Regions from separate parts of the Paenibacillus sp. PvP094 genome, predicted to be linked through region 2. Evidence: riboswitches for the same ligand, from Rfam matches in the RefSeq annotation. Region 2 holds a riboswitch; each other region holds the start of a gene.
What was found. Region 2 has a riboswitch for cobalamin ahead of nikB (nickel ABC transporter permease). Riboswitches for the same ligand answer to the same signal wherever they lie in the genome.
Positions count from the first base shown of each region.

Region 1: it holds a riboswitch for cobalamin, as region 2 does, so the genes downstream of both, ABIC22_RS02805 (ABC transporter substrate-binding protein) here and nikB (nickel ABC transporter permease) in region 2, are expected to answer to the same signal.
Region 3: it holds a riboswitch for cobalamin, as region 2 does, so the genes downstream of both, cobJ (precorrin-3B C(17)-methyltransferase) here and nikB (nickel ABC transporter permease) in region 2, are expected to answer to the same signal.

Region 1 covers NZ_JBEPOM010000001.1:558,698-568,809, forward strand. Annotated here, with positions in the region: gene ABIC22_RS02775 (cobyric acid synthase) at 1-1,495, opposite strand, end outside; gene ABIC22_RS02780 (adenosylcobinamide-GDP ribazoletransferase) at 1,590-2,576, opposite strand; gene cobU (bifunctional adenosylcobinamide kinase/adenosylcobinamide-phosphate guanylyltransferase) at 2,573-3,133, opposite strand; gene cobT (nicotinate-nucleotide--dimethylbenzimidazole phosphoribosyltransferase) at 3,130-4,257, opposite strand; gene ABIC22_RS02795 (ABC transporter ATP-binding protein) at 4,306-5,139, opposite strand; gene ABIC22_RS02800 (FecCD family ABC transporter permease) at 5,136-6,182, opposite strand; gene ABIC22_RS02805 (ABC transporter substrate-binding protein) at 6,179-7,180, opposite strand; cobalamin riboswitch at 7,581-7,709, opposite strand; gene ABIC22_RS02810 (histidine phosphatase family protein) at 7,882-8,529, opposite strand; gene cbiB (adenosylcobinamide-phosphate synthase CbiB) at 8,520-9,500, opposite strand; gene ABIC22_RS02820 (adenosylcobinamide amidohydrolase) at 9,542-10,112, opposite strand, start outside.
Region 2 covers NZ_JBEPOM010000001.1:1,804,265-1,814,376, forward strand. Annotated here, with positions in the region: gene ABIC22_RS08465 (ABC transporter substrate-binding protein) at 1-1,540, opposite strand, end outside; gene nikC (nickel transporter permease) at 1,555-2,388, opposite strand; gene nikB (nickel ABC transporter permease) at 2,390-3,328, opposite strand; cobalamin riboswitch at 3,492-3,681, opposite strand; gene ABIC22_RS08480 (AraC family ligand binding domain-containing protein) at 3,762-4,589, opposite strand; gene melA (alpha-glucosidase/alpha-galactosidase) at 4,782-6,083, shown strand; gene ABIC22_RS08490 (response regulator) at 6,191-6,889, opposite strand; gene ABIC22_RS08495 (ATP-binding protein) at 6,891-8,471, opposite strand; gene ABIC22_RS08500 (histidine kinase) at 8,480-10,112, opposite strand, start outside.
Region 3 covers NZ_JBEPOM010000001.1:2,513,663-2,523,774, reverse strand. Annotated here, with positions in the region: gene cobK (precorrin-6A reductase) at 1-742, opposite strand, end outside; gene ABIC22_RS11685 (sirohydrochlorin chelatase) at 739-1,959, opposite strand; gene cobJ (precorrin-3B C(17)-methyltransferase) at 2,166-4,064, opposite strand; cobalamin riboswitch at 4,464-4,652, opposite strand; gene ABIC22_RS11675 (uroporphyrinogen-III synthase) at 4,848-5,672, opposite strand; gene ABIC22_RS11670 (endospore germination permease) at 5,804-7,006, opposite strand; gene ABIC22_RS11665 (hypothetical protein) at 7,060-7,281, opposite strand; gene ABIC22_RS11660 (Ger(x)C family spore germination protein) at 7,274-8,473, opposite strand; gene ABIC22_RS11655 (spore germination protein) at 8,478-10,061, opposite strand.

The DNA of each region.
Region 1 (10,112 bases), 1.2 Mb from region 2:
CCAGGGCTGAGCGCAGAGATTCCGCTACCCGGTCGAACTCCATCTCCTTGCGTTCATGAGCACTATAGGTTTCCTGAAGCGGAGCGAGTCCTTTCCCTTGCCGAAGGCCGTTAAGCCAGGAGCGGCGGAACTGGTCACTTTCAAACAAACCATGCAAGTACGTTCCCCATACTTTGCCATCCGGGCTTCCCCAGCCTTCCTGAAAAGACTGACCACCTGGATGAACAATCTCAAACAGCCCACTCACTTGCTTCGCATCATGGCACTCGGTCACGCCCATATGAATCTCGTACCCATTCACAGGCATGGAATCAACTGAATCTTGATCCCCATATAGACGAATCGGATGCCGCTGCAGTACACGCCCTGAAGCTCTAACGGTCTGTTTATGTTCCAGAAAAGTGGTCGACAGCGGTAGCCATCCCAGACCCCGTGCCTCCTGGATCTGATTAGCTTCCACTGCAAACGGATCTTTTAAATGCTGGCCCAGCATCTGATATCCACCGCATATGCCCACAAGCTGTACATGATCACGTTCAGTCCGACTCGCGATAGCTTGCTCGAGACCCGATTCTCTCAGGAATGCCAGATCACCAATCGTATCCTTCGTACCGGGAAGCAAAATGGCATCCGGCTGGCCCAGTTCTTCCGGGGAAGTCACATACCGTACATTAACATCCGGTTCACGGGACAGCGAGTCAAAGTCCGTAAAGTTGGAAATGCGCGGGTAACGAATAACGGCAAGATCCAGCTCCCGTTCCCCTGATTTGCCATGACGCATGGAGTCCAGCACCACGGAATCCTCAGCTTCAATCTTTATATCTCTTATGTAAGGCAGTACGCCCAATACCGGAATGCCCGTCCGCTCTTCGAGCCAGTCGAGTCCGGGCTGCAGCAGGGACAGATCCCCCCGGAATTTGTTAATGATAAATCCTTTTACACGCTGGACCTCATGCGGCTCCAACAGCTCAAGTGTACCTACAATGGAAGCAAACACGCCTCCGCGATCAATGTCCGAGATCAGAATGACTGGCGAATCCGCCCAGCCTGCCAGATTCATATTGACAATGTCCCGATCCTTCAAGTTAATCTCGGCCGGACTGCCTGCGCCTTCCATCAGTACAATATCATAGGTTTCGCGCAGCCGATTCAGCGCATCCATGACTGTCTGCTTCGCTTCCGGCAGGAAATGCTGACGATAATCCGAAGCACTCATCTGGGCAAAAGGTACACCGTGCACCACGATCTGCGAGTGCATATCCCGCACGGGCTTGATCAATATCGGGTTCATATCCGTTGTTGCTTCAATACCGCAAGCTTCTGCCTGCGCTCCCTGGGCTCTGCCAATCTCCTTGCCATCTTCGGTTACATAGGAGTTGAGCGCCATGTTTTGTGATTTAAACGGGGCAGGTCTGAAGCCATCCTGCTTGAATATCCGGCATAATGCCGTTGTAATAACACTCTTCCCCACATCCGATGCCGTACCTTGCAGCATCAATACCGCCGCTTGTCCTACAGGGGTATTCTGCACGTTCCAATCACCTCAGCTCTCCGCGTTATGCTCCACATTACTCATTTCCGTTCGTTCCCTATATCAAAAATAATCCCTGCAGCAGACTTAACACCGTCAACAGAGCGGCTTCCAGCAGCTCATTCATCGCACCATATGTATCTCCAGTAAGTCCGCCTAACCTCTCACTGATGCGTCCGGCAACGAACTTGCCGATAAGATATGCCGCCAGTGGTACCAAAATGGCAGCTGCAATAGGATATAGCCACCAAGGTAATGTCCCAAGGCCCCTATCCATCGCCAGCATTTCTACCATGCTGCTGCCAGGCTGAAAGATCCACACCGCGGCAAGTGTAATGACAGCCGCCAGGATGGTTAGTCCAACCGTAGCGCTTCGTGCCCTCTGGACTTCCTTCCGTTCCCCAAGGCCCTTGAACAGGACAGCAAGTCCATCGTCTCCCCTGGCATTCGGCCAAGCCGAAATGGCATACACCATGAACCAGCGGCTCCAGATCATGGGCAGAATCAGCAGCGCTCCATACAGCCAGTTTCCATGTGCGATAAAATCAGCAATTAAGGCTGCTTTCATCATGAGCAGCAGTACGCAGGCAATCACGCCCATGGCTCCAACGCGGCTGTCTTTCATAATTTCCAGCATTCGCTCACGGGTACGATAGCTGAGCAGGCCATCCGCTGTGTCCATCCAGCCATCCAGATGGAGTCCCCCCGTAAGCCATACCCAAAGGGTCAGGGTCAATACAGCCGCTGGGAACGATGGCAGCAGTGCACCTGTAAGCGCGCCACCAATCCAGACACTTAAACCAATGGCCGCACCGACCAGCGGATAATACACTACGCTTTCCCGCAGCAGTGGCGGAACGAAGTCAATCTGCATTTTCACGGGGAAACGGGACAAAAATTGAAAAGCGGCCGCAGCCGCATGTTTTTGATCCAGTCTGTTTACATACTCCGCACCCTGAGCCGGCCCCTCGTTTACCTGATTCAGGTGGTCTTCACTGGTCATTTCCTCACGATTATGCTGGATGTTGTTACCGTCATGGCTCATAAGCGATACTCCTTGCTCTTCAGCTCCATAGCAATCCCTACCGTTACCAGAAATACTTCGCGGCAGATGGCAGCGACCCGCTGATTTAATATGCCCGCCAAATCCCGATATCTTCTGCCAAGCGCATACTCCGGTACGATGCCGTCCCCCACTTCATTCGTAACCAGGACTAGCAGCCCGGGATAGGACTCGATAGCGGTTACCAGCGCATTCATATGATCCAGAACAACCTGCTCAGGCTCTTGCTCATGGGTAAGCAGGACGTTGGTCAACCAGAGCGTCAGGCAATCCACCAAAATGGTCGGAGCTGACGTTCCTGTATGCGATTCTCCCATTTTTGTGATGAGTTCTGGCAATGCCAAGGGTTCCTCCACGGTATGCCACAGGTACCCCACTTCATCCCGCTGATTCTGATGCAGACGTATCCGTTCACGCATCTCGTCATCATACGCCTGTGCGGTTGCGACATACCAGGCCTCGGAGGAACGCTGCATGCAGAGACGCTCGGCGAAGGAGCTTTTGCCGCTCCTTGCCCCGCCCGTTACAAGTACGCTCATGGAGATACCTCTCCCCGAACTGGCGAAGCAGCTGTCGATGACTCATCCGCGCGCTCATTCTCATTCGAGCTTCCCGATACACCAGCGCTTGCAAATGTGGCCATCTCATTCAGAATACGGCAAGCCGCATCGATTAGATGAAGACTGAGCACACCACCTGTTCCCTCACCCAGCCGCATGTCCAGATCCAGCATCGGTTTGAGGGCAAGTTCGTGCAGAAGCGCAGCATGTCCACTTTCATGCGATGTATGCGAAGCAATCATATATTCCACACTGACCGGGGCAAGCTGTCTCGCAATCAGTGCCGCTGCAGTGGAGATAAACCCATCCACCACAACAGGACAGCCATGAGCTGCCGCTGCGAGGATGACACCTGTCAGTCCGGCAATTTCCAATCCGCCCACTTTGCCAAGCACATCCAGGGCATCGTCTGCATCCGGTGCATTCACACTAAGCGCCCGGCTGACTACAGCAGCTTTGCGCTGTAAACCTGCGTCATCCATCCCTGTTCCCCGACCAACCGCAGATGCGGGTGCTGTTCCGGTTAAAGCACACATGACTGCGGCACTCGCTGTAGTATTTCCGATACCCATTTCACCGGTGACAAATAATTGAGTTCCCTTGGCGACTTCAGCAGCCACAACCTCGGCTCCGGCAAGAATCGCCTGGATCGCTTCATCACGGCTCATGGCTGGACCCTGCGCCATGTTGGCTGTACCTTTGCGTACTTTGCGGGAGACCAGGTCCGGGTGTTCCAGATCGGCATTCACGCCAATGTCCACACAGATGACATCTGCCCCTGCATGGCGCGCCAGAACGTTGACGGCCGCTCCTCCTGCCAAAAAATTATGAACCATCTGCGGCGTTACCTCTGCCGGGAACGCACTGATTCCTTCGGCAACGACGCCGTGATCGGCAGCCATAACAATGACGGCCCTGCGATCCAGACAAGGCCGAGCCTCGCCGGTTATCCCCGCAAGTCGAATAACCAGCTGTTCCAGTTTGCCCAGACTGCCGGGCGGTTTCGTTAATGAATCCACATGTGCCGAGGCTTCTGCCGCCACTTCTTCATTAGGACCCACGATCCGATCGATTAACTGTTCCAACGTCTGTTCATTATTCATACCGCCAGCACTTCCTTCATCAAAATATAGGGTCGCCCCGCTTTTCGTTCACTCGTGTTCTCGCCGCAGCAACAATTGCGGCAATCCAGTATCGGGATGATTCACCATGGCCGGGTTCACCCGGAAGATATCCCGAATGTTCTCTTCCGTCATCAGCGAATGTGGTGTTCCACTGCTTACGCACATGCCCTCGCGCAGAGCGAGAATCTGATCGCAGAATTGCGCAGCGAGGTTCAGATCGTGCAGCACAGCGACAATGGTAATCTTGTTTTTTTGCCGCCAGGAAGATAATAGCTCCATGAATTGCAATTGATATCGGATATCAAGAAATGTGGTTGGCTCATCCAGCAATAACAATTTGGGCTCCTGGGCCATGACTTTGGCGAGCGCCACCCGCTGCCTCTGCCCTCCACTGAGTGCATCGAGCGGCCTGTCGGCCATTTCGGTTAGACCCAGTTCTTCCAATACCCGGTCCACCACGGCCGCTCCATCCGCCGATTCCCTGCCTAACCAATTCTGATAAGGATAACGTCCCATCTCCACCACATCTCGGACAGGATACGAGATGGCAGGCAGGCCATCTTGCTGCAGCACCGCAATCATGCGTGACAGGTCTTTGCGAGTGTATGAGGTAATCTCCCGCCCTGCAATCTGAATGCTGCCTGCACCAGGCTGTTCGGTTCCTGCAATGAGCTGGAGCAGCGTTGATTTTCCGCTTCCGTTTGGACCAACGACACCCCACCATTCGCCTTCTGTGACACGCCAGTCCACGTTATGCAGTGCCCGGTGCTCTCCATACATTTTGCCTGCCCTCGCAACTTCAATCAGCGGATCGTTTGGGGTAACGCTTGTACCCATGTTTGTACTCATGCTTGTACTCATGGCATCACCCCTTTTCGCAGCTTTTTATTCCGATGCAGCAGATACGCGAAGAAAGGAGCTCCGACAAAGGCCGTCACCACACCAAGCGGAATTTCGGTCGGTGCCAGCAGGGAGCGTGCAATCGTATCGGCCCATACCATGAAGATGGCTCCGCCAATCGCGGACAAGGGAACCAGCAAACGATAGTCAGGCCCAACAATCAGCCGAAGAATATGCGGGATAACAAGACCTACGAATCCAATGACACCCGAAACCGAGACAGCCCCGGCGGTAAGCAGTGTTCCTACGGCAAGGACGGATAGCTTCAACCCATCCACCTGGACACCGATATGTGCAGCCTGCCGTTCCCCCAGTGCAAGCACATTCAAGGAACGGGCACGGCTCCAGAGGAAAATCAGACCCAGTATAAAATACGGGAAAAGGATGGCCGTATACGACCACCCACGCAGAGCCAGACTTCCCATCGTCCAGTATATAATTTCGTTAATCGTCTGTTTCGACATGGTCGACAGGAAGGAGACCACCGCTCCCAGAAAACTTTGCATCACCACGCCAGCCAGAATCAGGCTGTGTGTCGGTATTTTGCGCCCTTCACGAGCCAGGGCGAGTACAAACCATAATGTGAGCACGCCCGTCAGAAACGCAACGAGCGGCAAGGTCCAGATTCCGATCAGTGCATACTGCAATCCGAAGAAGATCAGAAAAGCAGCGCCCACCGATGCGCCAGACGATACGCCAAGCGTAAACGGATCTGCCAGCGGGTTACGAAGAACCCCCTGGAAGCCCGCTCCGGCGATGGCCAGCGATGCACCCACGAGTACAGCAAGCAGCACCCGCGGGAACCTGACCTTCCATATAATTTGCTCAGCTGCCGTACTCCAGTCGGGCGTGATCCAGTCTCCGATCCATGGCATGTGATGAAGCAGAATGCCTGCAATGTCACGGACAGGCAGAGCCACTGAACCGATGCCCGTACAGATCAGCACAGTCAGCACAAGCAGCAGAATTCCGGCTGTTCCGTACACTGCCAGCTTTTTACTCATTGGAACAGGTCAGGATAGATCGCTTTGGCAACAGCTTTCAAACCTTCCGTTACACGTGGGCCCGGACGGCTCAGCAGGTTGGCATCCAGGCCAATGACTGCATCGTTTTTCACCGCCGTAATTTGATCCCAGCCGCTGCGCTCTTTGATGATCTGATCCAGTGTTTTGGAGTTCTCATCAATAACATCATTGGCGTACAGAATGACATCCGGATTGGAAGCAATAATGTTCTCTTCGTTAATTTCATTCCAGCCCACGAGGTCGGAAGCAACGTTGATTCCACCGGCTACCGTGATCAGTTCATCCATGAATTCACCTTTACCCACAGTCCAGCCCGGGGAGAATTCAACATATACCTTTTTCTGATCTTCCGACTTCACAGCCTTAACCGCTTCGGTTACGTCCGCCACGTCCTGTTTCATTTTCGTGATGAGCTCCTGTGCCTGCTCCTGATGATCCGTGATTTTCCCGAACGTTTCGATGTTGTTCATGACATCGTCTATCGATTTCGGATCCGTTTTGAAAATGGTGATACCCAGTTCGCGCAGCTTGGTCACAGCTTCTTCGCTCATGGAGATCCCTGTAAATACGATGTCTGCTTCAGCTGCGATGATTGATTCTTCATTGGGCTTCGACACACCACCCATTTTCGGTTTGGTTGTTGCAGCTTCCGGATAATCGTCATAGTCGGATACCCCTACGATCTGCTCATCCAATCCAAGGGCGAACAATGACTCGGTTTCTGCCGGAGACACGGATACAATTTTGGCTGGCGCTTTCTCAAACGTGAAGGATTCACCTGTCGCATCAGTTACCGTAAGTGGATATTGTGTTTTGAGATCCGTCTGCTCCTGGCCTTGGGATTGCTCCTGTGCCGGCTGCTGCGTAGACGTACCTGTTCCCTCGCTCGTTGTTGCGTTTCCACATCCGGCCAAAGCCAGTGTAAGCATCGCTGCTGTCAGCAGGGACGCCATGCCTTTCCAATTCTTGATGTTCATTCTGTTCATTCTCCCCTTCTCAATGTTCTCTCTTAAGTAGTGCTCCTGACCATTCCCCCTGAATTTGTGTTCCTAAATAAAATGACCCTAGAAAACCACACTAGGCCACTACGATTGCAGTACCATCTTCCGATCGCTGTTATCCCCAGATTTTTTTGATTCTCTCTTATAAACGTGAAAATCCGGGGATAAAGGCGAGCGCTACGCTTCTTCAGATTGGTTCTGCACTCTTCGTTACGTGTGAATATTTCAGTTCATCCTATATGAACAAAAAAATCCCCGATCCTTACGTCAGGATCAGGGATGACGTCTCGCATATGGCGATCTGCACATCTACAGCGTACCCGCTGTTCATGCACATAGAATTGCCCGAAACGCTGTCCTTTCCTCGAAGGAACACCGGTTTGTACGTCCAGGGCAGGTAACCTGACTTACAGGACTGCTCGTCCTGATTTACAGTGGCGGGACCGTGCCGGATTCACACCGGCTTCCCTATTTCACCCATTGTGCCGTTCATCGTTTGCATTAACTCGATGAGTTCTTCTTGCTCACACAAGGGACCCGTGGTCGCTGATATTGTAACCATTCAAGTGAGCATGCCCTATCCATCAGCGCTTAAGCGCATAACGAGATATGTATTCATGCTGAAGTCACACTTCTGTTGTGATTATAGGTTATATTGCACATCCTTACAACCCGATTCACGGAAAAGACACCCTGCTTGAAACCCAGCTATTTCCGCTTTTTTCAAGCCGAACCTTAATTGCTTGCCCCGGAATGACCTGTGTATCCCAGAATCCCAGTTCCGGTATGAGACGTGACATGGCATACCGAATGACACCGCCATGGGTAACTATGGCAATCGCAGGAACATGATTTTCTTCGGAATGTTCCTCTGACGAACCGGACACAAGGCACTCCTTTACGAAGGAGTCGATCCTCGCAGCAAATGCCTGCCAAGGCTCGCCGCCCGGTGGCGTCACATCCTGCGGTGCATCAATCCAATTCCGGTAGAGCGGATTGTCCTTGAGCTCATTGTAAGTCATCCCTTCCCATTGCCCAAAATCAATCTCACGCAAACGCGGATCATACTGTACTTGTCCTGCTTGTACCGGAGCAATTCGTTCCACGGTCTGCCGGCAGCGCAGCAGATCACTGCAATACAGCGCATCCCATGTGATCCCGCGAATGGACTGGAGAAGCGGCGCCAGTTCCCGCTCTGCATCCGGCAGGAGACCGATATCGGTATGTCCGAGGTATCTCTTTTCCACATTCCAAGAAGTTGTCCCATGACGGATAAACACGATCTCCCGCGTTCCAGTTCCACGCTTCCCGGATTCTACTTCCATAACAGCGCACCTCCTGCTGTCCAGATACTGAAACTTACCAACCAGCATAACAGCACAAAAGCTCCCGCCGACCAGAACATCAAACGCGTGGTCCGCACGATATCCTCTGCTTCCATCAGCCGTGTCTGATCGCCCATATAGGCTCGAAAAGAAGCCACGCCATGGTAGACGTTATGCCCGCCAAGCCTGATACCCAGCGCTCCTGCAACGGCCGACTCCGGGAATCCGCTGTTCGGGCTGGGGTGCAATCTGGCATCCCGGCGAACCATGCGTGCAGCACCTTTTGCGCTCAATCTCATGAACCATGCACCCGTAATGAGCAGCAAGGCGGTAAGCCGCGCCGGAATCCAGTTCGCCCAATCATCGAGACGAGCAGAGGCCCAGCCGAGATGCAAATATTTTTCATTTTTATAACCAACCATGGAATCCAGCGTATTGACGGCCCGATAGGCCATCGCAAGCGGAGCACCGCCAATCAGGGCATAGAACAGCGGTGAAACGATGGCATCGACGATGTTTTCCGCTACAGTCTCCACGGTTCCCCGTACCACTTCCGATTCATCCAGATGCGCTGTATCCCGCCCCACGATCATGCCAAGTGAACGTCTAGCCGCAGGCCAATCCCTTTCTCTCAGATGACGATACACTTCCATGCCTGCATCCTTCAGTCCTTTGGAAGCAATGGTGGTGGCAATCAGTATCACTTCAGCGATAACGGCAATCACCGGGTGAACAAGTCCAAGGATGTATAACACTCCCCAAGTAAGCACCAATGAACCACCCGCAATGACTATCGGAAAAAGCAGCCCTGCCCGCTTAAGCCCCTGATCGCTGCTCACTCGTTTTCTGATGGTCCGCTCCAGTGCAGAAATTCCTTTCCCCATGCCGATCACCGGGTGGGGGATCCAGCGTGGATCTCCAATGAGGCGATCCAGTATGTATGCTGCTAAAATAATCCATGCCCCTGTCATTCCTGCCCATATGGGCCAGTCCGCCCACTTACTCAGAGATATCATCGCTTGCTATTCCTCTCTTTCCACGCCTGTCCAGCTTGCAAACTTTCGGTAACGGCATCATAGACGACACGCCCAATTCCTGCCCCAATTACTGTGGCTGTACCTGCGTAAGAGATCAGTGGTTTTCCCTCCATCTGACTCGTGGCCAGCACAATGGCATCCGTCGTCGTTCCCGTTGCAATCAGTCCATTTTCCGCATCCATTACACCGCAATCCGAGAGCGCTGCCGTTTTGGCTTCCACTGCTGTCTGAATGGCATTGACCATGGCTCCGGGCGTCATGCGGCCGTTGATCCATAACATGATATTAATTGTACCGGGAGTGTAGGGTGACTCTGCTGCTTTTCCCTCTGGGCTAGTTATGTTCCCTGCAGCATCAAACACGGTTCTTGCGGAGCCTGCCCTGGCAGCATTGGATACACCTGCTGTCGTACAGCACAAGATCCCTGCTTCATCGCCTACAACTTCCTGAACCGATGTGTGAGCAAGCTTAACCGCTGTCAGCAATCCGGCACATGCTGTTGTGCGTTCCTCCCAGCCTCTCAGGAAGTCTGCAATATCGCGCGGT
Region 2 (10,112 bases):
TCGTCGCACCCTGAACGTTGCTCTTGCTTACAATGTTAATTGGAGTATAGGTAATAAACATGTATGCCGCATCATCCAGAATCATCTGCTGGGCTTCTGCAGCCAGTTCATATCTTTTCTCCACATCGAATTCGGAATGCAGCTGCTGAATCACCGCATCCAGCTTCGGATTGCTGTATCCACCGATGTTCCACTCCGCTCCCGTTTTGAAATAAAAGTCGAGAATATACTGGGGATCTCCGGTAATCCCTGTATTAATGCTGGTCAGCGCCAAATCGTAGTTCCCGCTTTTTTGGTGATCAGTCAGATCCTCGTAAGAGGTCATTTCCAGATTAACTCCAATTTCCTTGAGTTGGGACTGCATTGCAGCAGCCACAATGGAGTCCGATTCATAAGCCGAATTGAGAATCAATTGAAGCGTTAGCTTCTGTCCGTCTTTTTCCCGAATACCGTCCCCATCCGCATCCATGTAGCCAGCCTTATCCAACAGCTTCTTGGCTGTCTCCGGTTCATAGTCATACCCCTTGACCTGATCATAGCCAAAAGGCAGAGCCGAGGTAAACGGTCCTTTGGCCGCCTGACCGCCCACCAGTGTGTTTGCATACATCTCGCGGTCTATGCCGTACGAGATTGCACGCCGTACGTCCGGCTCACTCAGCAGCGGATTCTGCGTATTAAACCATACAAACTGCGTACGCAGGCTCGGGATTTCATCAATCGTATATTGACTCTGATCCTGGAATAATGCCAGGCTGCTTCGTCCCACGTTGCTGGCTACATCAATCTCACCCGATTGCAGTGCAAGGGCACGCGTGCTGTCATCCTTGATATATTTGAATGTAATGGTATCCACATCGGTTGCCCCGTCCCAGTATCCGTCATACTTTTTCACTTGAATCTCCTGATCCGGGGTATAGCCTGTTACCATAAACGGCCCTGTAGCGATAGGCTCACTCTTGAATTTGGACGTATCCGCGCTTGTATCCACTATTACAAACAGGGGTTCAGCAATATTGCCAAGAAGGGATGCATAAGGCTCAGTTGTTTTAAAGGTCAGATCCTGACCTTCGGCAATCATGGAAGCTACCGGCAAGGTCGACTGTCCTCTCTCATTTAATTCGATGGAACGTTCAATGGACTTCTTCACCGCATCTGCCGTGACCTTATTGCCGTTATGAAACGTTACACCTTCCCGGATATGAAAATGCCATGTCGTATCATCGATTCGATCCCAGCTATCCGCAATTTTCGGTACCAATTTCATATTTTCGTCAAACTGAATCAGGGTCTCTCCTATTGCTGCCCGTGTAAGGGTCCAGCCGTTCCACTCCTCTGCCGGATCCAGATTACTTCCAAGCCAGAATAGCGCTACATTCAGATGAGTCGGTTTACCAGCACTGCCTTTGTCCGCCTCCACCTTTTCGCCAGATGATGATGAGGTGGAAGTACTTGTTGTGGTTTGGCCACATGCCGCGATAATACATAAAACCAATAATGACAGTACGGTAAGCGTTAGTGTTTTTCCATATCTCGAATTCATTCCCGTTCCTCCTGTTAAGCTGCCTTTTTCTTGGGATCCAGCACATCCCTCAGACTGTCGCCCAGCAAATTAAAAATGATCACCGTGCAAAAAATCGCAAGTCCCGGATAAATCAACAGCCACGGAGCTGTCTGCAAATATCGTCTGCCTTCATTCAGCATTGCCCCCCACTCCGGTTCGGGAGGCTGAGCACCCAGCCCCAAAAAGGACAGGCCTGAGATGGATAACATCATGCCGCCCACATCCATCATCGCCATGACGATGAGAGGAGACAGCATGTTGGGCAGGATGGTTCTGGTGATGATCTGAATCTTCCGTGCGCCGCTGAAGGCTGCCGCAGCGACATACTCCCTTTGCTGAAGCGAGATCACCAGACTTCTTGCCAGTCGTGCATACTTCGCCCACCAGACAACAGCCAGGGCAATTACCGTATTAAATAGACCTGGCCCCAGCATCCCCACTACTGCGATGGCGAAGATTAATCCTGGAAAGGCCATCAGCGTATCGGATAACCGCATCAGCACTGTATCCGTCAGACCACGGGCAAAACCTGCGATAACACCAATGGTTACGCCAAGCACAAACACAATTCCGATCATCATAAAGGTAAGCAGAAGCGACGTCCTTGCCCCGTAAAGGATACGGGATAACACGCAGCGTCCAAGCTGATCGGTTCCAAGCGGATATTCCGAACTGGCTGGCTGCAGTACCTTGGCAAAATTCGTTGCCAGTGGATCATGCGGTGCGAGCAGCGGCGCAATCATGGCGAGAATGACCCAGAGGAGGGTCAGTGAACATAGAAATGTGAACCAGCGATGCTGTGTCAGAATAAACTTAAATTCTCTCATTTTAGACATCCACGTCCAGTCGAATCCGCGGGTCATGCAGATGTGTCCAGAGATCAACCATCAGATTCAGCAATACATAGATGGTTGCCATCCAGATGACATAGCCCTGAATCAGGGGATAGTCTCTTGTAAAGATGGCATCCACCGCCATCTGCCCTACACCCGGCCATACGAACAAACTTTCCACAATGGCTGCCCCGCCGAGCAGGGCGCCTGTGGACATGCCCATGAGCGTAACGATGGGCAATAATATATTGGGTAAAATATGCTGCAGCATAATGACTCTCTCCTTCACGCCTCTGGCTCTGGCCCCCGTGACATAGTTCTGGGACATCTCTTCCAGAATTACCGTACGGATCTGCCTGATATATTGGGCGATTAGAGGTAACGCCAGTGTGCATGCAGGCAATATCAGGCTGTTCCAGCCCGAACTCCCCATGACGGGCAGCAGCTTGAGCTGTACGCCAAACACCAGCATGAGCAGCATCCCGAGCCAGAAGCTCGGCATGGACAACCCTGCAAACGAAAACAGGCGAATGACGTAATCCAGCACGTTGTTTCTGTAGACGGCCGACAAAATACCCAGTGGAAACGCAATCAGAATGACCAGCAGCAGGGCACTTCCTGTTAGCCGAAGCGTGGCTGGAAGCCTGGACAGCAGAATGTCGAGCACAGGCCTGTCGTATTTATAGGACGTTCCGAAATCTCCGGTAAGCACCTGTCCCAGCCAGGTTCCGTAGCGTATCCAAAATGGCTGATCCAGTCCCAGCTGGACACGCACCTGCTGTACCAATTCGTCCGACGGTGTGACCCCTGTAGACATGAGCATAAGCCTTGCCGGGTCCCCCGGAGACAGATAGGTCAGCAGAAACGTCAGAAACGAAATGCCGAATAACACGGCTGCCAGCTGAATGAATCTTTTCACAATATATCTACTCACATGTCTGACATCCTCTCCCCAATCTCCAACCCCGCACGTGACTTGTCCATGCATATCAAAAAAGACGTCTCTCTCCGCTAGTACCGGATAAGGACGTCTTAAATAAACAGATTTTCAGAAAAAATCATGCTCTCTAAACACCTTCCTATCTCCCGTAGGTACTACTGTGTTGTTAAACTAGGCAGGTCTCCTGGCTCCAGAATCCTCGTCATTGCAGCACCTTCCCGGTCTAAACCAGTGGCATAACGCTGCATGACTCCTCTGTTACAGTGGCGGGACCGCGCCGGCATCACACCGGTCTTCCCTATTAAGCTTCTACCCGAAGGTAAAGCACCCAGTTCCACATATTCAATTGAAATGCATTCTGTACCAGTATAGCTGGCTCACAGATAATGATCAAAGCATTTATTCAAATTTGAAACAGCTCGTCAGCCTATTCCCGCTCTCTCGAACCTTTGGGGGATACTCCTGTCACACGCTTGAACATCTTGGAAAATAAAAGCGGATCCGTATACCCCACGGAGTGGGCAACCTCACTGACCGAAAGCGTTGAACTCTGCAGCAGCTCTGCTGCGCGATTCATCCGGTATTCAAGAAAGAATGCCTGAAGCGACTTCCCGTACTTCTCCTTAAAAAGACCGGACAGATACGTACGATCCAAGCGGACGGACTGCGCAATATCAAGGATGGACGTCTTCTGGCTGTACCTGTTCTCCATGAACTGGACGGCTTGTCTGATGTATTCATCCTTGGTGGAAAGGGGATGCCCCGCCTTCTCTTCTTCAGGTGAGGAGGATATCAGTTCGGCAATTAAACGGTATAACAGACTCTGGCTAAAAACATCTCCGCCATTGCGTGATGACGCCTGAGTCATGTCTGCATACAAACCATCCATTACCTTCGGATCTCTGGCATCAAATACAGGATGTGCCGGACTCAGTTTTGCCCGCTGCATAAATGTCTTGGCATGGACGCCCTTAAACCCGAACCAAGAGTACGTCCATGGCTCCTTCGCATCGGCCTCATAATGGATAATGGTATCCGGGAGAATGACGAAGCCCTGACCCTGGGTCAGCCGGTATTCCTTATCCTCCATATGCACCGTTCCCCATCCCTCATGAATGTAATGAACCACATAGGAATCTCGCACCCCTGGACCCCAATAATGAGAAGGATCGCAGGCTTGCCAGCCGAAAAACAACAGCACCAGCTCCATCTGTGTCCAGTCCATGGGCATCACATTAAACTCAATCGGTGTCATCCTCCCACTCCTTCCCTTCCTCCGCATCTATTTTTTCATTTTAAATTATAACAGGTGAACCTGGGAAATATCAGCTGAAAGCGGGACCAAAAATGGGATTATGCCATGTATGGGAGAGGTTGAACCATAGTTATATAAGCCGGATCGGCCTATAGTTGGGGTACACCATTATTCAGGGAGGCTGGACTTGAGATGAACAAAATTACGTTTCTCGGTGCAGGCAGCACCGTTTTTGTCAAAAATGTATTAGGTGACGTCATGATGACCGAAGCACTGCAGGATTTTGAATTGGCCTTGTTTGATATTGATGCCGAGCGGCTGAATGATTCGGAGCGACTGCTGACCAGTATGGGCCGTTCTCTTGGAAGCCGTTGTTCCGTAAAAAAATACACAGACCGCAAAGAAGCACTGCGCGGTGCCAAATATGTCATTAACGCCATTCAAGTGGGCGGATATGATCCATGTACAATTACGGACTTCGAAATACCGAAGAAATACGGACTGCGTCAGACCATTGCTGACACCCTTGGCATTGGCGGTATCTTCCGTAATTTGCGTACCATTCCGGTCATGCTCGACTTTGCCCGGGACATGCAGGAAGTGTGTCCTGACGCCTGGTTCCTGAACTACACCAACCCGATGGCCGTACTGACTAATGTCATGAACGTGCATGGAGGGATCAAAACGGTAGGTCTGTGCCACAGCGTGCAGGTATGCGTGCCTCACTTATTTGAAGCGCTGGGAATGGATCAGACAGGCGTAGTTGCAAAAGTGGCAGGAATCAACCATATGGCCTGGCTGCTGGAAGTAACGAGAGATGGCCAGGATCTGTATCCGGAGATTAAACGTCTGGCGAGGGAGAAACAGAAGGAGCAGCATCATGATATGGTGCGTTTCGAGCTGATGAATCGTTTTGGATATTACGTAACGGAGTCTTCCGAGCACAATGCTGAGTACCATCCATACTTTATCAAACGGAATTATCCGGAATTGATCGAACGCTTCAACATCCCGCTGGATGAGTATCCGCGCCGCTGCGTGAACCAGATTGAAGGTTGGAAGGAAATGCGCGAGAAGCTGTTTGCCAGTGAACATATTGAACATACCCGCAGCCGCGAATACGCTTCGCATATCATGGAAGCGATGGAAACGGACCGTCCATACAAAATCGGCGGTAATGTAATGAATACCGGTCTAATTACCAACCTTCCTCGTGAGGCCTGTGTCGAGGTGCCATGTCTGGTGGACGGATCCGGAATCAGCCCAACATACATTGGCGACCTGCCTCCGCAGCTGGCGGCACTGAACCGCACCAACATCAACACCCAGCTGCTGACGATTGAAGCGGCCATGACGGGCAAAAAGGAACATATCTATCATGCCGCCATGCTGGATCCGCACACTGCTGCCGAGCTGTCCATTGATGACATCGTTGCCATGTGCGATGAACTGATCGAGGCTCATGGGGATTGGCTGCCGAAGTATACATCCTAAAGCAAAAGATCATTTTTATTTCATTGTTGATAAAAAAAGCGCCGAAGACCTCTGTAAATCCAGGAGGCTCCGGCGCTTTTTTATGGGATTCTTATTACATTTCCAAACTAATCCTGAAGCAAAAAGCGATAGCCAATTCCGGGCTCGGTCTGGATGAATCGCGGTTGCGTAGGGTCTTCCTTTAATTTTTTGCGCAGATGACCCACGTAGACCCTCAGATAATGACTATCAGATTCGTGATGATGCCCGCCCCATACCTGCTGCAGCAGCTGGCGCTGGGTAATGATCTTTCCGGCGTTGGAGGCCAGAACCTTGAGCATATCATACTCTGTGGGTGTTAATTTGATCGGCAAACCGTCCAGCTCCACCTGCCTTTGTGCCAGATCTACAGTGAGAGACCCAAAACGCAGCACAGGTTCATCGGTTGTCTTCGCCACATGCCGAAGTGCAACCCGAATCCGGGCAACCAGTTCACCCATGCCAAACGGCTTCGTTACATAGTCATCGGCCCCACCGTCAAGCGCAGCAATCTTGTCTTCCTCGCGTTCCTTCGCCGTCAGTACAATAATGGGCACCTGGGACCATTCGCGAACGCGATGCAGCACGTCCATCCCGGACATCCCCGGCAGACCCAGATCGAGTATGATCAGATCTGGATGAACGATACTCGCCTGAATGACAGCCTCGTCGCCATCTGCACATTCATGAATTTCGAATTGATGGGCCTGCAGGGTCACCTTCAGCAGTTTGCGAATCTGTGGTTCATCATCTACAACCAATATGCGAGCCCCTTGCGATGCCGTCATGTTACTCAACCTCTCCTTGTCCTCTATAGGGAAATAATGCTTCCGGCGCTTCCATGGGCAAACAGATGCTCATTCTTGTTCCGCCTCCTGGATTGGGATCTGCTTCAATCGTTCCTCCGTGAACTTCAACAATCCCTTTGCATATAGCCAGTCCCAGTCCTGTGCCCGTCACATGACGAGAGGATTCCGACCGGTAAAACTTTTCAAAAATCCGCTCCCTGTCAGCATCAGGAATACCTACACCATTGTCCGCTACCACAATGGTCAGCCTGGCGTTTCTCTCATCCCTCGTAACAGTAAGGACAATCTCGCTATAGTCAGGAGAATATTTAATGGCATTGCTGACCACATTGATCAGCACCTGTTCCAGCAGCACTTCATCTCCACATATAAATAACGGTTGATCCGGCAAATCCACACGAATGCTCCGATGCTTGCTGAATTCCCTTACTTGCGTTAACACCACGCTGATCATGTCCCCGACGTCACACCATTTCCTGCGCAGCTGCAGCATACCGCTCTCCAGCTTCACCATGCCCAGTAAATTGCTCACCAATCGGTTCATGCGCATGGCACCATCCCGAATATTGCCCGTCAGCTCCTTCCGGTCTTCCGGGGTAAATATGGCGTCATTCTCGATCAATCCTGTAGCGGATCCAATGATCGTCGTTAAGGGCGTCCGCAGTTCGTGGGACACAGAGTCCAGCAAAGCCGTGCGAATGCGCTCTGATTCGGCAGTCATCTGTGCCACCCTTGCTTCCTCTGCCAGTTTGACGCGAGCAATTGCACTGGCCGCCAGCCCTCCACAGGCCTCCAGCAATTGCAGCTGTTCCCGCTGCTCATGAATATCCCTGGCCTCCATACGGACGGCAAGCACGCCGTGTATCTGATCTTCCGTACGCAAGGGAACGTATAGACCCAAAGATTCCCGCAGGATGGTAGAACCTCTCCCCGCAGTTTCGCCATTCCTGTACACCCACTTGGCAATCGCGATCTCTGATTCCTCTCCACCCCAGACTGCGGTTCCCAGGTCATCGGCAGATGCTGTTACTTTCAGCTCATCATGAGCATCAGGCAAATATACGGCAGCCTGGGTACCCAGTGTGTATGATACTTGCTTCGCAATATGATGGAGCAGTGTATCCAGATCCGTAACAGCCGTCATCTGGCGGCTGAGCGCATACAATGAATTGGTAGTGGCTTCACGCTGCCTAACCATCTCCAGCTGCTGACGTAAGCGACTGGAAAGTGTGGCTGTTAAAACCGCTACGGCCAAATACACAATAAAGGAAAAAATATATCGCAGATCCGCAACGGTAAAACTGAGATTCGGAGGTACAAAAAAGAAGTCAAACATGATTACGCTAAGACTCGCTGCGTAGATTGCAGGGCCCAATCCCCAGTAAACGGCGCTCACCAAAATGGGAAACAGATAAATGAGTGAGACGTTAACCAGATCACTACTCATGCCGATGACATGAAGCAGTGGGGTTAATAAGGTAATGCCAATGGTTACCCATACATATTGGGAAACCCGGTGCAAAGGAGGATTCCCCTTCTCTTCTGTGTTTCGTTCAGGCACTGTACTGTTCACATCCCGCTTGGATCATAATCGTAATCTGCAACTATTAATACATCCATATGTCTGGACAGCCGTACCAGCCGATTGATCACCGATCCGGCACCACGATAGCCATTTAGCCACCAGAGCCTCTTCGCTTGACCAACCACCAGCTGCGTTGCTTTTTCCTCTGCTGCCTTGCTTGCCAAAATACTTGATACTTCCCTCAGTTTCTCACTGTGATGAATATGAAATTTCCCACCCAGCCTTATGGTTAGCTGTTCCAGGGCCTCCAGCTGATCCTTTACTTCGTCACTCATTGCCCTGCCTACATGTACATGATGTACATGCCATACGGCCTTCAACCGATAAGCCGTGCGAAAACCACGGCGAATTAACCGCTCCGCATGTTTGTCACTGCTTACACAGACAAAGACCGCTTCCTGTCTTCGCCAAGGGCCCCGAAGCGCACTTTTTTGCTCCTTCGCTTCCAGCCGTTCATCCACATCATCGGCCAGTTCACGCAGGGCAAGTTCCCGCAATGCAATCAGATTGCCAATGCGGAAGAAATTCGCAAGTGCCTGCTCCACCTTGGCTGCTGCATAGATTTTACCTTCCCGCATGCGCTGCCGCAAGGCCTGAGGTGCAACATCGATTAACTGCACTTCATCTGCCATTTGCAGAATCTGATCCGGTACCGTCTCCCGGACCCGAATTCCCGTAATGTGCTCTACGGCATCGTTCAGGCTTTCCAGATGCTGCACGTTAACAGTCGTGATTACCGAGATACCTGCATCCAGCAGATGAAGCACATCTTCGTAACGTTTTTTCCTTACGCTTCCGGGCACATTGGTATGGGCCAGTTCATCCACCAACACTACTTCCGGGCAAAGGCGAAGAATAGCCTCCGTATCCATCTCCTCCAGCGCTACTCCCTGATATGTCCGACGATCCCGTGGAATGACAAGCAGCTGTCCAATCTGTTCCATGGTCTCGGCCCGATTGTGCGTTTCCAGCAAGCCGATTCGGACATCAATGCCTTTGCGGAGCAGATCGTTGCCTTCCCGGAGCATCATATAGGTTTTGCCTACGCCCGGGGCTGCACCGATGTATACTTTGAATTTGCCTCTATGAATCTGGCCGATCTGTTTCTTCACTTCTTGATCGCTTAATCTGCGATAGGTTGTGCTGCGGGTATCCGGCAATTTCGCAGGAAGTAATCGTTCTCCATCCAGTTCGGTTCGGTCTGCAAGCAGGAACAGATCTACCCCCTGCAGCTTGTGCAGGAGCGAGTTGATGACTGAACCTTGCCATAACTCCTGCCAGCGGGTATGACGTGAGTGACCCATCACAATACGCGTAATCTGCTGCCTGGCAGCATAACGTGCCAAGGCGGATGGAATCCTGCGACGATGCGTCATGGGCAATTCCTCGAATGCTCCTCCGAATTTCTCCACCAGCTTGATCATGTTTCGGCGAAATACCGTGGCTTCCTTGGTTAATGCCTTCTTCATGTCGCGGAAAGTGACCACGCATAAATCACCATTCAGTCTCTTCGCAATCTGCTGCCCTCTTCGAATGTAAATGGATCCATTCCAATGATATTGGGTCGACACCAGCACCCGTTCCATGATGCCTGTTGTCATGGTAATACCCATCTCT
Region 3 (10,112 bases), 710 kb from region 2:
AGAGTACACCTTCAAATTCATCAAACACCGTTCCGAATTCGGCTTCTGGTCGGGATATCAATACAACCTGAATGCCAAGCTCCAGTGCAGATTGAATCTTCTCATCTACAGCCCCGGTCTTGCCGCTTTCCTTGGTCACCATAACGGTGGTGGCATAATGCTTGTACAATGCTTCGTTCATTTCACGGGAAAAGGGTCCCTGCATCGCAATAATATTGCGCTGTTCCACACCCAGTTCACCGCATTTCTCCATATTGTCGAGACGCGGAAGCATACGGGCAACGAGACGAATGTCAGGATCACCGAGCAGATGCTTGGTGAAAATCTGCAACGTTTTGCTTCCTGTCGTTAACATGACAGAACCTTTGAGTTCTTTTGCCTTAAGAGCAGCTTCCTCATAGGAAGGCACGACATGAAGCAGCGGATGGTCATCGTAGGCAAGTCCCGTTCGCTCGTAACGGATATAAGGAATTCCTGCCTGTCTGGCTGCTTCCATGGCATTGGCATGGGCCTCTTCCGCAAAGGGATGGCTTGCATCCACTATGACACGGCTTCCTTTTTCACGGACAAGCTGGACCATGGCTTCTATCGTCAGCCTGCCTGTTCGAACCGGCAGCCCCGCCTCGGACAGACTGTGCGCTGCACTCTCGGTTACAACCGATGTGAGTACGTCCATCCCCTGCTGCTGAATCTGCACAGCCAATTCCCGCGCATCACTTGTACCGCATAACATCAAGATCATGGACGGTTCACCCGCTCCGAAGCTGCTGCGATCTGAGCATGCCCTGCATCTTCTGGTGAGGTGTTCTCTCCGTCTCCGCCCTCTTCATCTTGATTATGCAACGCACCTTCGTGGTCATGATGCGAATGGTGCAATTCCCCGTCGTGGTCATGATGATAATCCAGCGATGCTTCACGGCTGCTCACGGCATGTTCGTGACTATGACGCTCCTCATGGTGGTGCTCGTGATCATGGGCGTGATGATCGTGGCTGTGTCCATGGTCGTGGTCATGATGATGATGGTCATGGCTGTGATCGTGTGCATGATCATGATGATGGTGATGGTGGTCATGGTCATGATCGTGGTCGTGATCATGGTGATGGTGGTGATGTTTGGCAGCCTCAAGTCTGAATTGGCAGTTGTCACAGTTGGCCGCTACCCGTCCATTCAACCCTTCGTTCGCACGTTCCAGTACCAGCTCCACCAATTTTGGATGGAATCCAAAATATCCTCCGATCTCCACCTGAATGTCCGGATGTGCCGCAGCAAATTCTGCAGTCATCTCATCAATGCGTTTGATCAGCACACCTGTGAACAGGAAATAAGGCATGATGACGATCTTCTTCGCCCCGAGCAGGAGACAACGCTGCAATCCATCCGGGAATGAAGGCTGCGTCACACCAATAAAGCTGCTTTCAGCCCACTTATATGGGAGTTTCTCCCACAACATCCGGGTCATTTTGAAAAAGTCACTGTTGGCATCCGGGTCACTGCTTCCCCGACCAAGGACAAGTACGGCTGTCTCTTCATCCGTGACAGGAGCGGGCGGAGCCGCCACTGCTGCGCCGCCTTGATTGGCGGTAACAAGGACAGGCTGAGCTTCCTGCAGACGGGTCTGCATAATTTGAACGACCTTCTCATGTACGCCAATCGGACGCCCATATACAAATTCCACTTGCGGATAACGAATCTTGGCCCGGTCAATGGCATTCGGAATATCAATTTTGGCGTGGCCTGCAGCAAACAGAATAATCGGAACCAATACGACACGCGTTGCCCCTTTATCTACACAAGCCGTAACCCCTTCAGCAATGCTTGGTCTTGTTAATTCCAGAAAACAGGTCTCTACCACGGTATTCTCCGGCGCTTTCTCCGCTACCGCTCTTGCAAACTCCATTAACTCCCGGTTTCCCTCTGGATCACGGCTGCCGTGTCCAACCAGCAAAATGGCATTCATCATGGCTTCTTCCTCCCCCGCCTGATCCATAGACCAGGCATCTCAATTTTAGATTGTGCTTACTCGGTAAACGAGCCTTTCACGCAGGGTAACCTGGGGTTGCCCAATCATTTCGATCTATATAAAAAGTGCAATGGAATTTTTCCGGTATAACTACAAACGCTGGTTAAAAAAATATTCAGATGGTAACAAAACTGGCACAATCCCTAGTCGCCGCATACCGGGTTTACTTCCACGGTCACAGGCGCATCGACGTGACGGAAGCCTTGGATTACTCCAACGCGTTTGAAAAATTTATGGAACCTCTCATTCGGGTGTCCCTTTTCCTTGTACTCCGCTACGATTCGCTCCACTATCCCGCCAATCTGATCACCTGGAATCCCTTCGGCTACCGGCTGGGCAGGGTGAGCGTTTCGTCCGAACTTCTTGCCGCCAAGGAACAGGTCGTATCCGCCCTTGCGGTAGACGATTCCGATGTCCTCGAGCACGGCACCGTAACATGCCATGCCGCAGCCATTCAGAGCCACACTGGTCTCTTTCGGCGCACTAAGTCCGCCTATAACTGCCTGCAAATGATTGGCCATCGGAACGGCATCATCCTTCTCCATGTTGCAGAAGTCACAGGCCTTCACCTTGATAACGTCACCGATCGGCACCACGATAAAATTCGCTGCACGCAGCTCTTCTACCAGCTGATCCGGCTCAAAGGTCGGTACCCGCAAAATAATCTGATGCTCCGGCGTGTATTCCAGCTCGCCTTCTTCACTCGCGCATTGTGCCAGCAGCGCCATCTGGGCTGCAGTAAACTTCTTGTTGCCGACGCCAGGCGACACGCCAATCTCGAACAGCGGTGCCTTGCGTCCCGGCTCGGGTGCTGTCCGCACAGCAGCTGCCCCTGCAGTCTGCGGCGTCGCGGCTGGCACGCCTGACCCGGCTGCATCCAGCCAGCGGCTGGCCGCTTCGCCAGCGAGCTTGCCGCCTGCCGCAAGCCGCGTCAGCGCCTCGGCAGCCAGTTCGGCCGCACCGGCACGCGGCATCGCCAAGGCAGCACGCGGTGCGCCTTCCACCGCTGCAGGCCGCTCGGCTGCAAGCACTGCGGTGCTGCCGCCCGCTGGCTGAGCAGCAGGCATGCCAGCGCCCTGCTGCCCTTGCGGTCCCATGCCCGTACTGGCGCTGGCGCCGCGCAGGGCTGGTTCCACAGCTGGCTGCGCGGTCTGCGTATCGCGGACTGTGCCTGCTGCATCTGCGGAAGCGGCAGAACGGGCCTCCATCGCGCCGAGCGACCAAGGCTCAGCTTCCGTGCGGAGCCGCTCATGTGGTCTGAGCGGTTGTTCCACGGTATTCAGCGTGTATTTCCGCTGATATCCACGCGGTGTGACCATGAGTCCTTCGTACATCATGGTCGAGGAGTTACCAATGATCACGGTCGTCAGCATGCCGATATCATGGTTCAACATGTCTTCCAGCGTGGTCATCACGACATCCTGACGTTCACGATAGGCACTTTTTACAAGCCCCACTGGCGTCTGGGGACTACGGTACCGCAGCAGCATCTCCTGCGTCTCCACGATCTGGCGTGTCCGGCGTCCACTGCGAGGATTGTACAGAGCAATGACAAAATCAGCTGATGCTGCTGCTTCAACTCGGCGAATAATCGTCTCCCATGGCGTAAGGTGGTCACTCAGACTGATCGTACATGCATCATGCATTACGGGTGCACCCAGCAAGGAAGCACAGGATTGAATGGCAGATACACCCGGGATAACCTCAACGCCAACGCCGGTTTCCGGCTTCCAGCCTTGCTCCATCAGCACCTCATACACTAATCCGGCCATGCCATATACACCTGCATCGCCACTGGAGATTACTGCAACGATTTTGCCCATCTCGGCCTGTCTGACCGCTTCCTGTGCCCGGCTTACCTCTTCGGTCATGCCTGTCCGTACAATCTCCTGTCCGTCCAGGAGTGGACGAATCAGATCAACGTAAGTGTTGTAACCAATGATGACCTCACTCTCCCGTAGTGCCTCCAATGCCCGTGTGGTGATATGCTCCATCGCTCCTGGGCCAAATCCGATAATCAGCAGCTTTCCTTGACTCTGCATTGCTTCTCCTCCTCCATCTCCCTGTTCACCCTTAGCACGTCAATCACATCTATATCATCGCTTCTTCAGCCGTGGTCTGTAGCCAGCTCTTGATTATTGAGTTGCTCTGTGCAGCTCAACCTTCTTATCGGGGCTATTCCAAAACAGTGAAAAAGGACGGCTTGACCGACCTTCTTCTTCGCGGCATGTTCGATTAAATCCAGTTCCGGATCGACTGTAAAAAACAAAAAAATCCCATCCTTATAACGGATGGGATACGCATGTACGTACACTCAAGAAGACAGTCCACGGCCCTATTGAGGATAGACCTGTGGCTGCATGGCCGCAAAGGGCCTGCCAGGCGAACCGGTTGTTCGCCCGTTTCCTGATTCTTCGTACACCACTCCTTTCCGCGAAGGGTTCGGTGACACATGCAAGGTAGGTCTCCTGGCTCTGGATCATTAGCTTCCTTTTCTGTCTTCCCCGGATGTACGAGTGACTTGGATGAAAAGGGCTTCCCCATTACAGTGGCGGGACCGCTCGGGATTTGCACCCGATTCCCTGTTACCTCTTGCTCGACGCAAGAGCACCTTGCTTGTTTTCATGAATGATATTGCTTTCATCATAACACCGCTCAGGAAAAAATGTCCATGCTTATGATGTTTGTCCACGATTCTATTTTCAGACAAAACAGAAAAAAGTTCTGATCCAGAACAGATCAGAACTTGAATGATATATCCATATGCGAAACCCTCATAACGATCTTACCGGATCCTTTAACAGACCTGCATCCTGATCTGCTTATCAGGATTGATCTGCGTGTGCTGCAGCAATATATCGTCCCAGCTCAACGATGAGTGCTCCCATCTTTTCTTCCTCCGGAACAACCAGTACTTCAATTCCTTCTTCACGCATGGCGTTTGCAGTCACTTTACCTACAGATGCAGGAATCACACCGTCCCGGAAAGCCTGCTGCATCTGTTCCAGCTTGCCTTGAGAAGCTGCGTATGCTGCCAGAAACCGTACTTGGGGGCCGCTGGTGAATGCTACGGCATCGACCTCATGCTGCACGATTTCATTCAAAAGCAGTTCCAGTTCGGCCTCTTCCGGCGGTACATGGCGATAAGGCAGAACCTGTCTTACTTCAGCACCCTGTTCTTCCAGCCAGTTGACCAGCTTCGGCGCAGTTTCTCCATGAAGCTGGAGCATGACTTTTTTGCCGGCAAGATTATGTGGCGCGAATTCTCGAATCAGCCCGTCCGTACTGCCGTCATCATCCCGAACCAGCGGTGATAGCTTGCGCTTGCGAAGTGAGTTCACCGTTTTGTATCCTCTTGCTGCTATTGAAGCTTCCGCCAAGACATCCAGCAGTTGACCAGCTATGTCCATATCCTCTGCCATTTCAAATATGGCATCAAGTCCCATGCCTGTAGTTAATACCGCCCAGTCGGGCGGATCAGAGATCAAGGAGACGAGACCATTGCGTATGTTCCGATCATCCAGGAATACCGTTCCCTGTGCTGGCCGCACGAGTGGAATACCACCCATTTTCTCAACTAACAACGCCATTTCCTTGGATTTACGCGGTCCCGTCAGTGCTACACGTATACCTGCCAAATGTTGAGCCATTCATGTTTCCCCCCAGTTCGTTCGTCCGAACGTCATTCGTTTGACTACAGTATACAGGGTAGTTTCATGGAGGGAAACCTTGTTTCACGTCATTTGGCGTGTTCTTCTATAACGATTTTTTATGATTGGCATCAGGAAGGCTGAAGCTCGCCCCCCTGCATTTCATCCTTTCCTGTTTCATCCTCCTGGCCAGAATCGCGTCTTTTCTTCTCCTGTTCATGCTGTTTGTTGGTTGTATCGCGATGGTTCTCTCCTTGGCGTGAGGAGTCCCTTTCCTTTTTACGTGGTCGAAGAAACACAAAAAGAAGGATCGGAAAGAGCACTTCGAACAGAATGGCAATCCATGTCCATTCCCGCGTGAAGCGGAACAGCTGAATTGCATTTTTGAAGAACCAGAATGCACAGGCAAATCCAAGGAGTGCGACTGGACCCGTCATGAGCTTCCCGGAAACTTTGGGAATGATCCGTTTCAGACCCCAACAGATAAAATACAAGTCAAACCCAATCTTCGTAATCATGGTAGGCAGGGTAGCCGCAGCTAGGGCCAGGTCAAACCGGTCCAGAAAGTCACTTACCTGCAGCTGTCTGGCAAGTTCGTATGATGGGTATACCAGCCTCGATGCAATTGGCACACCAATGGAGGTGATGGTCTCGATCATAATTAACATCATCAGCAAGGCGGCTATCGTTACTCCCCAAGTTACCGGTTTAAAACGAAAGTCGCTTCCCTTAACTACAAAAGGCAGTGCAATCATCTCTCCAAAGAAGGAAAAGATGTACCAGCTTCCCTTGCCTACACCTTCTACATCAATATCAAAGTACGGCATCAGATTATCCAGGTTAACTTGTTGAATCAACATGAATGGGACAATGACCGAGTTGAGCAGAAATAAGGTAATGTACAGCTCAGACATCCCAATTAAGGAACCCAGTCCTCCTCTGACAATAAACACAGCCATGACCAAGAGAGACAACACAATAATGGAAATGGGCGTCGTCTCAAGCAAGGTTATACTTACATAGTCACCGATCAACCGGATGTCTCGAGCAAATATCAAAAGAAAAAACATGATATACATCAAGCCCGTCACCCGTCCCAAGAAAGGAAATCTTTTGACCAGAGACTCAAAGAGGTCCTGATCGGGAAACCGGCTTTGGACACGATTTAACATCCACATGGATGCAAATGTGACGAGAAACACAGGGATATAGGATAGATAGGCATGCTGTTCGGCATAGAAAATGGCCTGTGCATGGGGCTGAATCAGCGTACCTGTTACACTCAGCAGCAAGATTAGCAGCGTAAGCTGCCGGCTAGTCACTGCCTGATTCATCAAATTACCTCCTTTCTGCCTGCTCAACCGGAATGTCGATATGTGACAAACATCTATGGCAGCGGTAAATTCCGCTGGATCCAATGGGTCAGCCAAACCGTAATAAAGAACGTTTTGCTTAAGTGGGTAACATAGAACCAAATTCCGGTACTGCCTGCTATCACCACATAAGATAACCAACGGTTAATCGCCGCCGCCTGCCTCAGGTGCTTAAAGTCCATGATAATGACGATGATGACCATCGCCAGATAAGTAAACACGAGCGGCTTAATCATGGACGATCTCCTCCTCGGTCAATCCAATCGGTTTATTGGTGATCCCTACATTCTCAATGATGATATGTGGCTCTACCACGACTTCCATATTCGGATAAATGTCATACCAACGGTCCTTGATCCTATCCCATTCTTTCGGCATCTGCTGATGTATGGAACGACCCAGCCCCAGAATATCGGCATTATACTTTCGCTGGATCAGCCTTACGCCCTCCTCGATATCTTCCTTCACTTTTTTGTGAATAGCTTCGGTAAGCGTCAAAATCTCACGTTCCCGCAGGTCGCCATAATTCGATTCGTTATCCACCAAAACTCCCTTGGCGTATAGTTGAATCGTGACACTCACTTTGTCATTGTGAATATGCGGCTTGAACGAAGAATTGTTTTCGTTCAGCTTCAGGAACAACGTCCCCTCTCCCTCTGGAGCCTTAATCATTACCTCTGGCGTATTGGCTTCACCCATGGCCAAAATCAGTGCATCTGCAGGTGCCTTTTCAATCATTCCCACCAGTTTGTCCTTTTTGAAGATGGCCAGTCCATCCAGCTTGATATTGGTTTTGACATCCTTCCAATCCTTCGGTACATTTTCCGCAACGGAAGCAATCGGGAGAAAGGGGTCGATTCCGTCTGAGAGGATGGAGTCTATAAACAATTTGAGTGAACGCGGATGCCGCATATTCAGGAAGCATAGCTCCCGTACCATCTCCGAAGGGAATTTTTCAATCGGTGCGTCTGTATCAAGAACCTTAAATGCTTCCCCCTTGGTCACGACTGGCATGGCTGACAGGCGGTTCAGGGGATATCTGGTTAATAGGTCCAGCATCGGAGCAATGCCTTCCCTGGCCAGATCCTCTCCGATCAGAAGCGTACGACGATGTGCATAATAGAGCCTCCGGGATAGGGCCTTCTGCCCTTCAAGCGAGGTCCCGCGAAATGTTTTGGCTGTCGTGGACAGCATGAACCAGGATTTGTCCCCACTTGTCCCTCCCCCGCCACCTTCACTTCCGGAAGCGCCAGACTGACCAGGTAACGCTATTTGCAAACTTGTCCTATAATCCTGCTTCTCCTTGTCCACTGCAATTCCAATCACAAATGCAATATCATTAATCTCTTCGCGATCCCAACAGCCTGATAACAGGAGGGTACACAGGAAAAGCAGCACCACGGTGCGATACTTATGCATGAAATGCATGAGCTTACCATCCCTCCTCAGCTTCTGGCGACCCATTAATCTTGGCATTCATCCGCTTCTTATCATGATGCACCGTGGAAGGACGATTGATCATTCTCCACCATGGTGTACGAATTACAATATCTTTGGTATCCGTTCTGTGATATGGACTCAGCCCCGACAGATAAGGAACCCCGAAGGAAGTCATCTGCGTCAGATGGACCGAGATCAATACCAGTCCGATGACAATGCCATACAGTCCGAGCGCTCCGGCGAGGAGCATGATCGGAAACCGCAGCAGACGAACCGTAATGGCAAAGTTAAAGCGCGGGATGGTAAACGAAGCAATACCTGTCATGGATACGATGATAACCATGGGCGCCGATACTATCCCGGCCTGAACCGCGGCCTGCCCGATTACGAGTGCACCCAGGATGCTGACTGCCTGACCTACCGTCTTCGGTAACCTGACCCCCGCTTCACGCAAGGCTTCAAATGAAAGTTCCATAATAAGAGCTTCCACCAGGGCCGGGAACGGAATGGCTTCCCTGGCTCCGGCGATACTCAGAATCAGCGTTGTCGGGAGCATATCCTGATGAAAAGTCGTGATGGCGATATATAGCGCTGGCAGAAACAAGGCAATCGCCACAAACAAAAACCGGATCCATCGCACCAGATTGGTAATAAAGAACCGTTCATAATAGTCCTCACTGGCCTGCAGCATCTGCCACATGGTCACCGGACCAATCAGGGCAAACGGACTGCCGTCCACCAGAATCGCAAAACGGCCCTCCAGCAGGTTCCCCACGACCGTATCGGGGCGTTCCGTATAATGCATCTGCGGGAACGGGGAATACGGATGATCTTCAATCAATTCCTCGATATATCCCGTTTCCAGAATGCCGTCAATCTTGATCTTGTTCAGGCGTTTTTTGACATCCTTGATCAGTTTCTCATCCACAATATCATCCAGATAGGTTAGTACCACATTGGTCTTGGTCTCTGTCCCGATGGTCATGCTCAACATTTTGAGTGACGAATTCTTCAACTTGAATCGGATGAGAGCTGTATTTACACGCAGTGTCTCCGTAAATCCTTCGCGGGGCCCCCGAATAACCGATTCGGTTTGAGGTTCCTCTACCCCCCGGCGCACGCCGCCTTTGACATTGAAGAGCCAGGCTTCCCGGCTTCCATTAATCAACAGTAGTGCCGATGCTTCCAGCACACCATCGGCTGCTTCAGCCCAGGAGTCCACCTTTTTCACCTGAGTTAGCGCAATGCGTGTATCATCGATGGGCACATCAGGCTCATCGGTGCGCTGCTCGACAAGCCCCCGGATTAGTGGACGAAGCATATGATCCTGGATATCAGCCGAGTTCACAATCCCTTCGATGTATACGAGGAGTCCCTGAACCTCAGCCGAAATCATGACATCACGGAAGACCACGTCCGAACTGTCCGAGAAAATGTCTTTCAGGGCAAGCATATGGCTCTCATGTGTTAATCCGATGGGCTGCTTCAATATGGGCGGAGATGGCAGCCCCAAGGGGATATGTTTTTTTTCGGCTGCGTTTGAGGCAGCTTCTTTTCCTGTTGTCCTGTCGGCCATGTCCGTCCCTCCGCTCTTTTTTTATACAAGGTAGCTTGTGCCAAATGAACG